DNA from 2 places in the Allorhizobium sp. GW101-3B10 genome. Region 2 is predicted to be linked to the other one. Evidence: predicted binding sites of a transcription regulator. Region 2 holds the regulator's gene; the other holds the start of a gene.
What was found. The regulator LexA, encoded in region 2, represses DNA repair genes until DNA is damaged. The targets are predictions, from matches to a motif close to TGTTCNNNNTGTGTTCNG.
Positions count from the first base shown of each region.

Region 1: the regulator LexA is predicted to act here: its motif matches at 3,203-3,220, upstream of AC07Y0_RS24520 (ImuA family protein).

Region 1 covers NZ_JBWKZR010000002.1:51,056-56,499, forward strand. Annotated here, with positions in the region: gene AC07Y0_RS24495 (3'-5' exonuclease) at 1-202, shown strand, start outside; gene AC07Y0_RS24500 (DUF1127 domain-containing protein) at 372-518, shown strand; gene dinB (DNA polymerase IV) at 882-1,964, opposite strand; gene AC07Y0_RS24510 (SOS response-associated peptidase) at 2,042-2,719, opposite strand; gene AC07Y0_RS24515 (hypothetical protein) at 2,802-3,062, opposite strand; gene AC07Y0_RS24520 (ImuA family protein) at 3,269-4,024, shown strand; gene AC07Y0_RS24525 (Y-family DNA polymerase) at 3,945-5,444, shown strand, end outside.
Region 2 covers NZ_JBWKZR010000001.1:1,481,671-1,487,114, reverse strand. Annotated here, with positions in the region: gene eno (phosphopyruvate hydratase) at 1-149, opposite strand, end outside; gene kdsA (3-deoxy-8-phosphooctulonate synthase) at 325-1,173, opposite strand; gene AC07Y0_RS07070 (VOC family protein) at 1,170-2,063, opposite strand; gene lexA (transcriptional repressor LexA) at 2,314-3,021, shown strand; gene AC07Y0_RS07060 (ComEC/Rec2 family competence protein) at 3,002-5,444, opposite strand, start outside.

The sequences.
Region 1 (5,444 bases), on a different contig from region 2:
CTTCGACATGAAGGATCACCTGAAGGCGCGAGGCTATCGCTGGTCTGACGGTAGCGACGGCCGCCCGAAATCCTGGTGGATCGAGGTTGGGGAAGAGTCCCTCGACGATGAGCTTCACTATCTCAGGACCGAAATCTACCATTATCCAGACGCCGATCCTCCAATCAAACGCCTCACTGCCTTCGACCGGTTTCGGGCCTGATAGCCCGTTCAGCTCATCTCTAATTGGACCCATGCTTTGAGCGCATGGCCGACCTGAGGCCTTGTGCCTTATCGACGGGCGTCCAAGGGCCTATATTCCAATCAGAGAAGCGACGTTGGAACCAAAGCAAGGTTGCTGGCGTCAAGAGACCTCACGAAAGGGGATCATCATGAACGTAGCACGCTCTTTCAACACTTGGCGCAAGTATCGTCAGACCGTTACCGAACTTGGCCGCATGAGCTCGCGCGAACTGCAGGACCTCGGTATCAATCGGGCCAACATCCACAGCGTTGCTCGCCAGTCGGTCGCTCGCTAAGCGGCTTTTTTCCTGCCCATCCTGAATGACACCACGCCCGCTGATGACGCGGGCGTTTCTGTGTCTGGCCGCCGCGAGGCACTGTGCTAGAGAAACCTTTTGTCAGGGTGATGCTGTGCATTTTCCGCATAGCTGCGCTGCAGCAAAGTCTATTTAATGTGCGGAGAGAATGGGTATCTTGGTTTTCATCGAAGCGATGCACCTCCTCCCGCAGAGCTTCGATTTCAGACGGCTCACTCCTCCTCCCAAGGGACGTCTGTCGGAACAGCGGCACTCCTCCTCCCAGCCGTTGTTCGGTTCTTTTCGGAAAGCCTGCCGCACCTCCTCCCGCGGCAGGCTTTTTCGTTTTCGGGCCCGGCTGCATCAAAGTCCCAGATCGAGCTGCGGTTCTTGCCCGCTCTCTTCGATGTTGAGCGACGAAAGGGTGACCCCTAAGAGCCGCACCGGACGTTTGAACGGAAACACCGAGGCGAGCAGGGTCTCTGCATTCTCCAGGACCATGTCGATGTCTGACACTGATCCCGACACGGTTCTGCTGCGGGTCGCCTGACTGAAATCCGAATATTTGATTTTGACGGTGATTGTCTTTCCCGTGATGTCGTGCGCCTCGCAATAGCGCCAGACCTTCTCGGCCAACGGCCGCAACTCGGCTTTGGCCAGATCGAGATCGTCGATGTCCTCAACGAACGTGTCCTCGGCGCCAACAGACTTTCGAATGCGATCGGGTCTCACCCGGCGTTCATCGATCCCACGGGCAATGCCGTAGAAATAAGGACCGGACTTCCCGAAGTTCTGCTGAAGGAACGCTAGCGACTTCGACTTAAGATCAAGCCCGGTCTCTATGCCATGCCGTTTCATTCGCTCGGCCGTGGCCGGCCCCACGCCATGGAATTTCTTGACGGGGAGGGCCTCGACAAAACCCGGGCCGTTCTTTGGCGTAATGACCGCCTGGCCATTCGGCTTGTTCAGATCGCTCGCCATTTTGGCCAGGAACTTGTTGTAGGAGATGCCAGCCGACGCATTGAGGCCCGTGACCGCCTTGATTTTCGCACGGATCTCAAGCGCAATCTCGGTGGCGATCTCCATGCCCTTCAGGTTTTCGGTGACGTCGAGATAGGCTTCGTCCAGCGACAGTGGCTCGATCAACGGCGTGTATTCGGCAAAAATCTCGCGGATCTGCTGCGAGACCTGCCGATAGACGTCGAAGCGCGGCGGCACAAAAATCAAATCCGGGCATTTGCGCTTGGCGGTGATCGATGGCATGGCCGAATGCACGCCGAAGACACGGGCCTCGTAACTCGCGGCCGCCACAACGCCACGTGCCGCGGATCCACCGACGGCCAGTGGCAGGCCACGCAGCTCCGGATTGTCACGTTGCTCGACCGAGGCATAAAAGGCATCCATATCGACATGGATGATTTTGCGCACGGGTTGCACGCTCCCCATGACGTCAGTTCCCACACGATAAGCCGGCATTTGGTGTACAGGCATCTGACTGCTCTGGTCGCGCTGAGTGCTGGTGATCAAAGCAACAGACCTTCCTCGTCCGGCTTCGGTTTGGCCTGTGGCGGCACGATCACCAGCATATTGCCCGGGAGCGGACGCTGTAGGTGGCGGGCTTCATCCCACGGTGCTGTTAGCCAGGTCTCGACTTCTTCAGGCGTGGTCAGGATGGCGGGCATGGCCTTTTGATGAATCGGCGAGACGATCTCGTTCGGAGAGGTTGTCAGAAACCCGAACAGTTCGTGTTCCTGCTCCCCATCCCTGACCTTCCGCACACCCTTCCATGGGGTCCAGAAGCCCGCGAAGAACATCAGCGGCCGATCTTCGTTGCCGGCAAACCAGGCGTTCGGCACACGCCCGCCCTCAATCTTGCTGGCTGGGTCAGGTTCGGCAAAGGAGGTGAATGGCACGACGCAGCGGCTGGTTGGGCCGAGCCAGCGCCGCCAGTGCGGCGAACTCACATTGCGAATATTGGTGACGCCGGGATCGTAGTTTTTCACATAGGCCGGCGGCGACGGCATTCCCCAGGTCGCCCGGGCAATCTCGCGCTGTCCGTCCTCGGCGACGCGGACAATCGGCGCCTGATAGCCTGGATAAACATCGAACGAGGCTTCATTCCAGCCGGCTCGATCCCGGAACGCCTTTGTAAATTGCAGAACCGCGTCACGCGTGGTCGTCACATTATAGAGATTACACACTACCCGTCCTCCTATCCAATGCGGCTCAAGGCGAAGTTTCCGGCCATTTCGGAACGCAATCAAGCTTTGAACGCTCCAGCGATCACGTGGGCTTTTGCAGCTCAAAAACCACTGCCGCCTCCAGCAAACAGGGAAATCCCGTCCCGCATCTATCCTGCCCGTCAGAGCAGTGCATCTTGTCGCAACCCATCGCCATGCGCCGGCGCAGATCTACAAAACGCATGCTGGCGCCAAACTGTTTCACCAGCGCCTTGCGATCAAGCTCGCCCCGTTGCCCGCACGGCTTGCATTCGACGGCAATCACCGGTCCCTTGAAATCTCTGAGCGTCAGCAGGCCGGGCATATCTCTATTTTCTCATCCACGACATTTTCATCACATTCAGCATCGAATTGAATCTGCTTGATGAATCGATCGAGCAACAACCGTCTCGTGATGCTGGCTGCAGTCCACCCGATTCTTGCCCGTTGACTCATCGCCGTTTAAAGAACAAAAACGGAACATATCAGCCTTTTTCGCCTATGCAAATGCACTCTTGACGTAGGAAACCGATGCCAATCACTGCCGCCAACCCCGTCATTTCCGAGCTTCAGGACCGCATCCGGCGGCTTGAAGGCGGAGCTGCGCGCAAAGGCGAGGTGTTGTCGTTCGGAATTACCGAGATCGACGCAAAGCTTCCCGGTGGTGGGCTGGCCTGCGGCTCCTTGCACGAAGTGGCCGGTGGTGGCGCCGACGCCGTGCATGGCGCTGCCGCCGCTCTCTTTGTCGCCGGCATCGTCGCGCGCACGAAAGGCGACGTCCTCTGGTGTCTGACACGGCCGGATCTGTTTGCCCCTGCCTTAGCTCAGGCGGGGCTCCACCATGATCGAGTGATCTATGTCGAGGCCGACCGGGAAGAGGACGTGCTCACGAATTTCGAAGAGGGTCTGCGTTTTGGCGGGCTTGGTGCCGTGGTTGCCGAGCTTGTGCGCCTGCCCATGACCGCCTCGCGACGCCTGCAGCTGGCGGCTGAGGCTTCGGGAACGATCGGCATTGCGCTGCGCCGATGGCGGCGCCCGACGGAGGCCGCCGACTTCGGCCAACCCACGGCCGCCACGACACGGTGGCGCATCAGCGTCCTTCCCTCCGAACCGCTTCCCGTGCCGGGCATCGGACGGGCGCGGTGGCTGGCGGAATTGATCAGAGCAAGAGCGGGAGAAGCCGCGGAATTTGAAATAGGTGCCTGCGATGCCACGGGTCGTATCAGTCTTTCTCCCCACGCTCGCGACGGACAGGATCAGGCGCGCCGAGCCCGGAATCTTGCCTGAAACACCGGTGGTAGTCGTCGCGCGCAGTGGATCGAAACGCACCATCGCGGCAATCGACGCTGCGGCCTTCAAGGCGGGCGCCCGCATCGGCATGCCCGCCGCCAAAGCCCAGGCGATGATATCCGGCCTGCAGCTCGTCGATGCCGACCCCATCGGTGACGCCTTGGCGGTTGAGCGCCTGGCGCTGTGGATGCTACGCCAATATACGCCGGTCGTAGCAATGGACAGTCCCGACGGCATCGTCATGGACACCGAGGGCGCCGACCATCTGCGCGGCGGCGAGTTGGCGATGCTCACTGGCCTTGTCAACGCCCTGAGAGGTCGTGGTCTTCAGGCCCGCGGCGCCATCGCCGACACCTGGGGCAGCGCCCACGCGATCGCCCGCGCCACGCGGCGCGAGGTCATCATCGTGCCGGTTGGAGAAACGGCCAAGGCCGTCGTCAACTTGCCGATTTCCAGCCTTCGTCTGCCCTCCGACATCGTCAGCGGCTTGGCCGTGCTTGGGTTTCGAACCGTCGGCGACGTCTCAGTAACGCCGCGGGCGCCTTTGACATTGCGTTTCGGGCCAGAGGTGGGGCGCAGGCTCGATCAGATGTTCGGACGCCTTGCTGAACCGATCGATCCCATTCGCACAGCGGACCTGATCGAGGTGGCGCGTTCCTTTTCCGAGCCGATCGGGGCTGCTGAAACCATCGCCAAATATATCGGCAAGCTCGTGGTCGAACTTTGCGCCGCGCTGGAGACGCGCGGGCAGGGCGTTCGCCGCGCCGATCTCATTGTCTACCGCGTCGACAACACATTGCAGTCTCTGCGTGCCGGTACGGCCAAACCGGTACGGGATATTGCGCGTCTGACAAAGCTTCTCTGTTCCAGCATCGAGAAAATCGATCCCGGCTTCGGTATCGAAAAACTGTCTCTTGCTGCAACCATGATCGAGCCATTCGAAGAGAAGCAGACTATCTCCTCACTGGTCGAGGAAACCGTCGTCGACGTCACGCCCCTGCTCGACAGTTTTGGAAATCGAGGCCAACGCATGTACCGGCTGGCGCCTGTCGAAAGCGACGTTCCCGAGCGCAATGTCGGGCGCGTCTCCCCCGTTTCCGAAAAGCTGGGTCAGGCCTGGCCGACCCGCTGGCCCCGGCCGAGCCGGATGCTGGCGCGCCCGGAACGGATCGAAGTGATTGCGCTCACACCCGACCACCCGCCGGCCTCCATGACCTGGCGCGGCAAGCGCCGGCGCATCAAGCGCGGCGATGGGCCGGAACGGGTATTCGGCGAGTGGTGGGTTCGCTCCTCCGAGATGGAGGCGGTGAGGGACTACTATTCCGTAGAGGATGAGGACGGCAATCGCTTCTGGGTCTATCGCTCCGGCGACGGTGTGGATCCCGCGACCGGAACGGCCAGATGGTTCCTGCATGGG
Region 2 (5,444 bases):
TCGACGGCTTCGTGCGCGCCGGTCGAGGCGCCCGACGGAACGGCCGCACGGCCCATGCTGCCGTCTTCGAGATAGACATCGACCTCGATGGTCGGATTGCCGCGGCTGTCGAGAATTTCGCGGCCGATAATGTCGGTGATGGCAGTCATGGGAGCCTCCCTGCTTTTGGGTGGGGATTGAGGATGGCCTGTCTTAATCGATGATGCGGAAAATACAATGGCAGCTGCATGACAGAAGCCGAAAGGCAATGCCGACATTCGTCCCAATGCAAAACGCCGACCCAAGGGCCGGCGTCCACATGGATGATAGTCGCTTGATCGCGGGTCAGGCGGCCTTGGCGATCGCGTCGAAAGCCAGCAGCTTTTCCAGCAGGCGTTTCATCTGGCTGATCGGCACCATGTTCGGACCGTCCGACGGGGCATTGTCCGGATCCTGGTGAGTCTCGATGAACAGGCCGGCGACGCCGACGGCGACCGCGGCGCGCGCCAGCGTCTCGACGAATTCACGCTGGCCGCCCGAGGAGCCGCCCTGGCCACCCGGCTGCTGCACCGAATGGGTGGCGTCGAACACGACCGGAGCGCCCATGGCCGCCATGATCGGCAGCGCGCGCATGTCGGACACCAGCGTGTTGTAGCCGAAGGAGGCGCCGCGCTCGCACAGAAGCACGTTCGGATTGCCGCTGGCATTGATCTTGTTCAGCACGTTCTTCATGTCCCAGGGGGCGAGGAACTGGCCCTTCTTGACGTTGATCACGCGGCCGGTCTGAGCCGCGGCCACCAGAAGATCGGTCTGGCGGCACAAAAAGGCCGGGATCTGCAGGACGTCGACGGTCGGTGCGACCAGCCGGCAGTGCTCTTCGGTGTGCACGTCGGTCAGCACCGGGAATCCGTATTCCTTCTTGAGATCGGCAAAGACCTCCATCGCCTTTTCCAGGCCGATGCCGCGCTCGGCCGAAAGCGAGGTGCGGTTCGCCTTGTCGTAGGACGACTTGTAGACGAGGCCGATGCCCAGCTCGCGGCAGATTTCGGAAAGCTGGCCGGCGATCATGAAGGCATGGTCGCGGCTTTCCATCTGGCAGGGGCCGGCGATCAGCGAGAACCGCTTGGAATTGGAGAAGACCGCCTTGGCGGTGCCGTCACCGACGACGACTTCGGAATGGGTCGAATTGCTCATGAAACCTCCTCGAATGCGAAGGGCACGCCCTGCCCCGCCTCGTGCGGAACGATCAGGCGCGCGCCGCGGCGGCTGAATGCGATGCCCTTAGCAGCGAGAAGCCGCTCTGTCACGCCGATATCCGCAACCTTGACGACGATCAGCCGGCCCATGAGGCCGCGTCCGCGATTCTCGGTATCGAGCCCGAAATAGCCGGCAAGCCCGGCCGGCGTCAGCACCTCGATGGCGGCATTGGCCGATTGCAGCGACAGCCCGAAGGAATGCGCCTCGACCGCGCGCTGCTCGAACACTTCCTCCAGCAGATACTGGAAGTCGCTCGGATTGTCCTCGCCGAGCACGACGGTCGACAGGCCGAGCGCGCCGTTCTCGTGCCGCGCCAGTGCGCCGCGATCGGCCGGCAGCGGATTGACCCGCTCGCAGGCAAACAGGAAGAAGTCGGGTGCCCGTAGATCGGCGGCAAAGGCGAGCCTGAAGCCGCCCATAACCTCCGACCCGTCCGCCATCTTGAACACGCGTTCGAAATGCAGCATCGGGCCGCCGGAAAAGCCCTCGGCGACGAAACGCCGATGGTCCGCATCCCCATCCTCGGTCTTGACGACGATCGCCGACAGCCCTTCGAGGCCGTTGCGGAAACGGAACGCCTGGTCGCGCGCCACGAACATGTTGCCGGCCTTGGCCGCCGCCTCGCATTCCTCGCGGCTGGCGATCGCCAGCGGCTCGAGATAGGTGTCGTCGCCGAAGAACACGCAGGCATTCTCCGTGCCGAACGGATGGCGCGCATCGGGCGCCACGGTGAATCCGAGGTCGGTCAGGCGCCGGCGCGCCGCCTCGAGCGACTGGACCGGAAGGACGAGGTGGTCGAGACCCCGCGGCTTGTTCAGTTCGGACATACGACACCTCTCGTCGGCGGGAGTGATCGCGCGGAGATTTGCGCCATTTGATCCGGATTGGCAAGCTGGCGGCGCAAGTCGGATGTCCCTCGCGGCGCGCAGGACCACCCTGGCTCAGGTCTCGTCCAGGCCGTTTTGCAAAGATTTTCATTTCGCACTGCACACTTCACGGAATCTTAGGCACTTGCGGAACACAAATGGAACATATAGTGTATGTTCCGTATTTGTTTCACCAATTGGGGCTCCGAACATGCTGACGCGCAAGCAACAGGAACTGCTTCTGTTCATCCACGAACGGATGAAGGAATCGGGCGTTCCGCCCTCCTTCGACGAGATGAAGGACGCGCTCGACCTCGCCTCCAAGTCCGGCATCCACCGCCTGATCACGGCGCTGGAAGAACGCGGCTTCATCCGCCGCCTGCCCAACCGGGCCCGCGCGCTGGAGGTGATCAAGCTTCCGGAAGCCTATTCGCCGAGCCTGCAGCCGCGCCGCGGCTTCTCGCCCAGCGTCATCGAAGGCAGCCTCGGCAAGACGCCGCCCGTCGCGCCGAAGGCGGTCGAGGAGACGTCGAATTCGGTCAGCGTGCCCGTCATGGGCCGCATCGCCGCCGGCGTGCCGATCTCGGCGATCCAGAACAACACCCACGACATCAACGTGCCGGCCGAAATGCTCGGCGCCGGCGAGCACTATGCGCTCGAGGTCAAGGGTGATTCGATGATCGAGGCCGGCATCCTGGACGGCGACACGGTCATCATCCGCAACGCCTCCAACGCCAATCCCGGCGACATCATCGTCGCCCTCGTCGACGACGAGGAAGCGACGCTGAAGCGCTTCCGCCGCCGCGGCGCGTCGATCGCGCTGGAAGCCGCGAACCCGGCCTACGAGACCCGCATCTTCGGGCCCGACCGAGTGAAGATCCAGGGCAAGCTGGTCGGCCTCATCCGCCGCTATCACTGACATCCTCGGCGGCCGCAGGGCCGCCGGCATCACTGGCCGGTGTTGAGGCGAAGGTGCCGTCGGGTAAGGGAGCGGTCTGAAAGCTGTCGCTACGCCAGTCATAGAGACGATGGACGGACCACGGCCGATAGTCGCCGGAGAACGACGCGGTCACGCGCATCTCCCGTGCTTTTCGGTCTCCGAGCGAAAGCTCCACCGCGCCGCTGCGACGCAATGTCTCGGCCGTGAAAAGCCGGGCGCCCGAGCGGCAGGACTGAAAAGCCACCCGCCGCGCCGATACGACGACGTCGGCCACGTCACAGGCGCCGCCGACAAAGGCCGCTTCCTCCACCGTGACGATCGTCCATCCGCTGCCGAGCCGCGCCACGCACCAGTTCTTGCCTTCGCAGACAAACCGCCCCTCGCCCGCTTCCTTCAACGCGCCGCGCATGCGTTCGCGCGCTTTGCGCAGATCGTCCTCCGACCATTTTGGCGCCTGCTGGCCCGGCGGCATCGTCGGCGGCAGGGACTTGATCGGCGGCATGGCCGGCGCCGGTGCTTCCGCAGCCGGAAGACCGGCCGCCTTGCCGAGATCCGTCGGCCCGAGATGTTCGCCGGTTCCGAGTGCCGCCTGCCATTGCTCGAAGGTGAAGCGCGGCGGGCGCGTTCGGTTGGTGGCGAGGCCTTGCTGCGAGAGGCGAAGGCCGACGAGCCGGCCGTCCTCCGCGATTAGCACGTCGGCCGGGGGTGTGCCCGGCACCAGCGCCGCCGTCCCAATGACCGCCGCGAGCAGGAGCGAGCCGGCATGCCGGAGCCATGTGCGCAGCAGCGTCATCAGCAAGAGGCCGACCGCGGCGACCGGCAGGAACCAGCCTGGCATGCGGGTGAAGCCGATCGCCTCGCCCCAGCCGGCGACGCCATGGGCGATCACCAGCACCCATTCGAGCCCGATGCCCATCAGCAACAGGAACGGGGCGTCGAGGCCGAAGGGCATCAGCAGCATGGCGACCAGTCCGGCCGGCATCACCAGGATCGAGATGATCGGCATGGCGGCGAGATTGGCCTCCAGCCCGTGCGGCGCCAGCCGGTGGAAATGGGCGATGGCGAAGATCGCCGTCGACAGCCCACCGATCAGCGAGGTGAGGAAGGTGCCGGCCATCAGCTTGCCGCCCTCGCCGAGGAATCTCGCCCCCGGGAAGCTCAGCCTCAGGCCGGGGTTCCACCGTGGCCGGGCGCGCCATGCCGGATAGCCGGCGATGAGCGCCGCAGTCGCGGCGAACGACATCTGGAAGCTCGGTCCCATCACCGCCGACGGCGTGGTGGCGATGATGACGATCGCCGCCAGCGCCAGGTTGCGCAGGCTGATCGCCGGCCGGTCGAACAGGACGGCGACCAGCATGATCGCCGTCATCAGGAAGGCCCTCACGGCCGAGACCTGATAGCCCGAGATCATCAGATAGGCGAAGGCCGCGAGCAGCGCGCCCGCAGCGGCGATCTTCTTAATCGGGACGGCCTGGGCCAGCCTCGGCAACAGGCTGAGCACCATGCGCAGCCCGACGAAGAAGATGCCCGAGGCGAGCGCCATGTTGAGCCCCGAGATCGCCGTGATATGGGCAAGGCCCGAGAGACGCAGCGCCTCCGTCGCTTCCTTTGACATCGATCGCCGCTCGCCGGTGATGATCGAGGCGGCAAAGGCGCCCGGATCGCCGCCGATCACGCGGCGGATGCGCGTCGATATGCCGTCACGCACGGAAAACAGCTGCCGTTCGGTCGCCGCCCACAGGCTCTGCTCGCCCGGTCCGGGGCCCAGCCCGCGCGGCGCACCGAGGAAGAAGCCGACGGCGCCGATGCCGTCGAAATAGCTGGCGAAGGAAAAGTCGTTGAGGCCTGGAAGCGCCGGCCCGGACGGTGGCGACAGGCGGGCCCGTCCCGTCAGCAGGTCACCGAGCATCGCCGGCGATCCCTTGCCCCGCGCCAGCAGCGACACCCGCTCCGGAGCACGGCGCAGGGGCGGCTCTGCCGTCGACATCAGGCGCACGACATAACGCCACTCGCCGTTGGCGCCCGCCTCCCGCCGCTCGACCACCCCGGTCACCACCGTCGTGACGCCGCTGTCCAGCATGGTGGTGGCCCGGCGCCGCACCTCGAGATCGGCCAGCAGCATGCCGGCAAGCATGAGGGCGGCCGCCGTGGCAAGCCGGCAACCGGGCTGGTTGCGGCCAGCGAGCAGCATGCCGGCACACGTTGCGACGCAGCAGAGGACCGCCAGCGCGAGGGTCGGCGGCGGCTGCCCGAGGCAGAACCAGACGACGGCCCCAGCCCCCAGGAACACCGGAACGAAATGAAAGAAATGGCCGTGATCGTGCTCCCGCCTCAGCGCGGCTTCGAAGCCCTCTGCCGCCCGTTGCAGCCTTTCGCGGATGCGAACGGGCATGCCGGCTGTC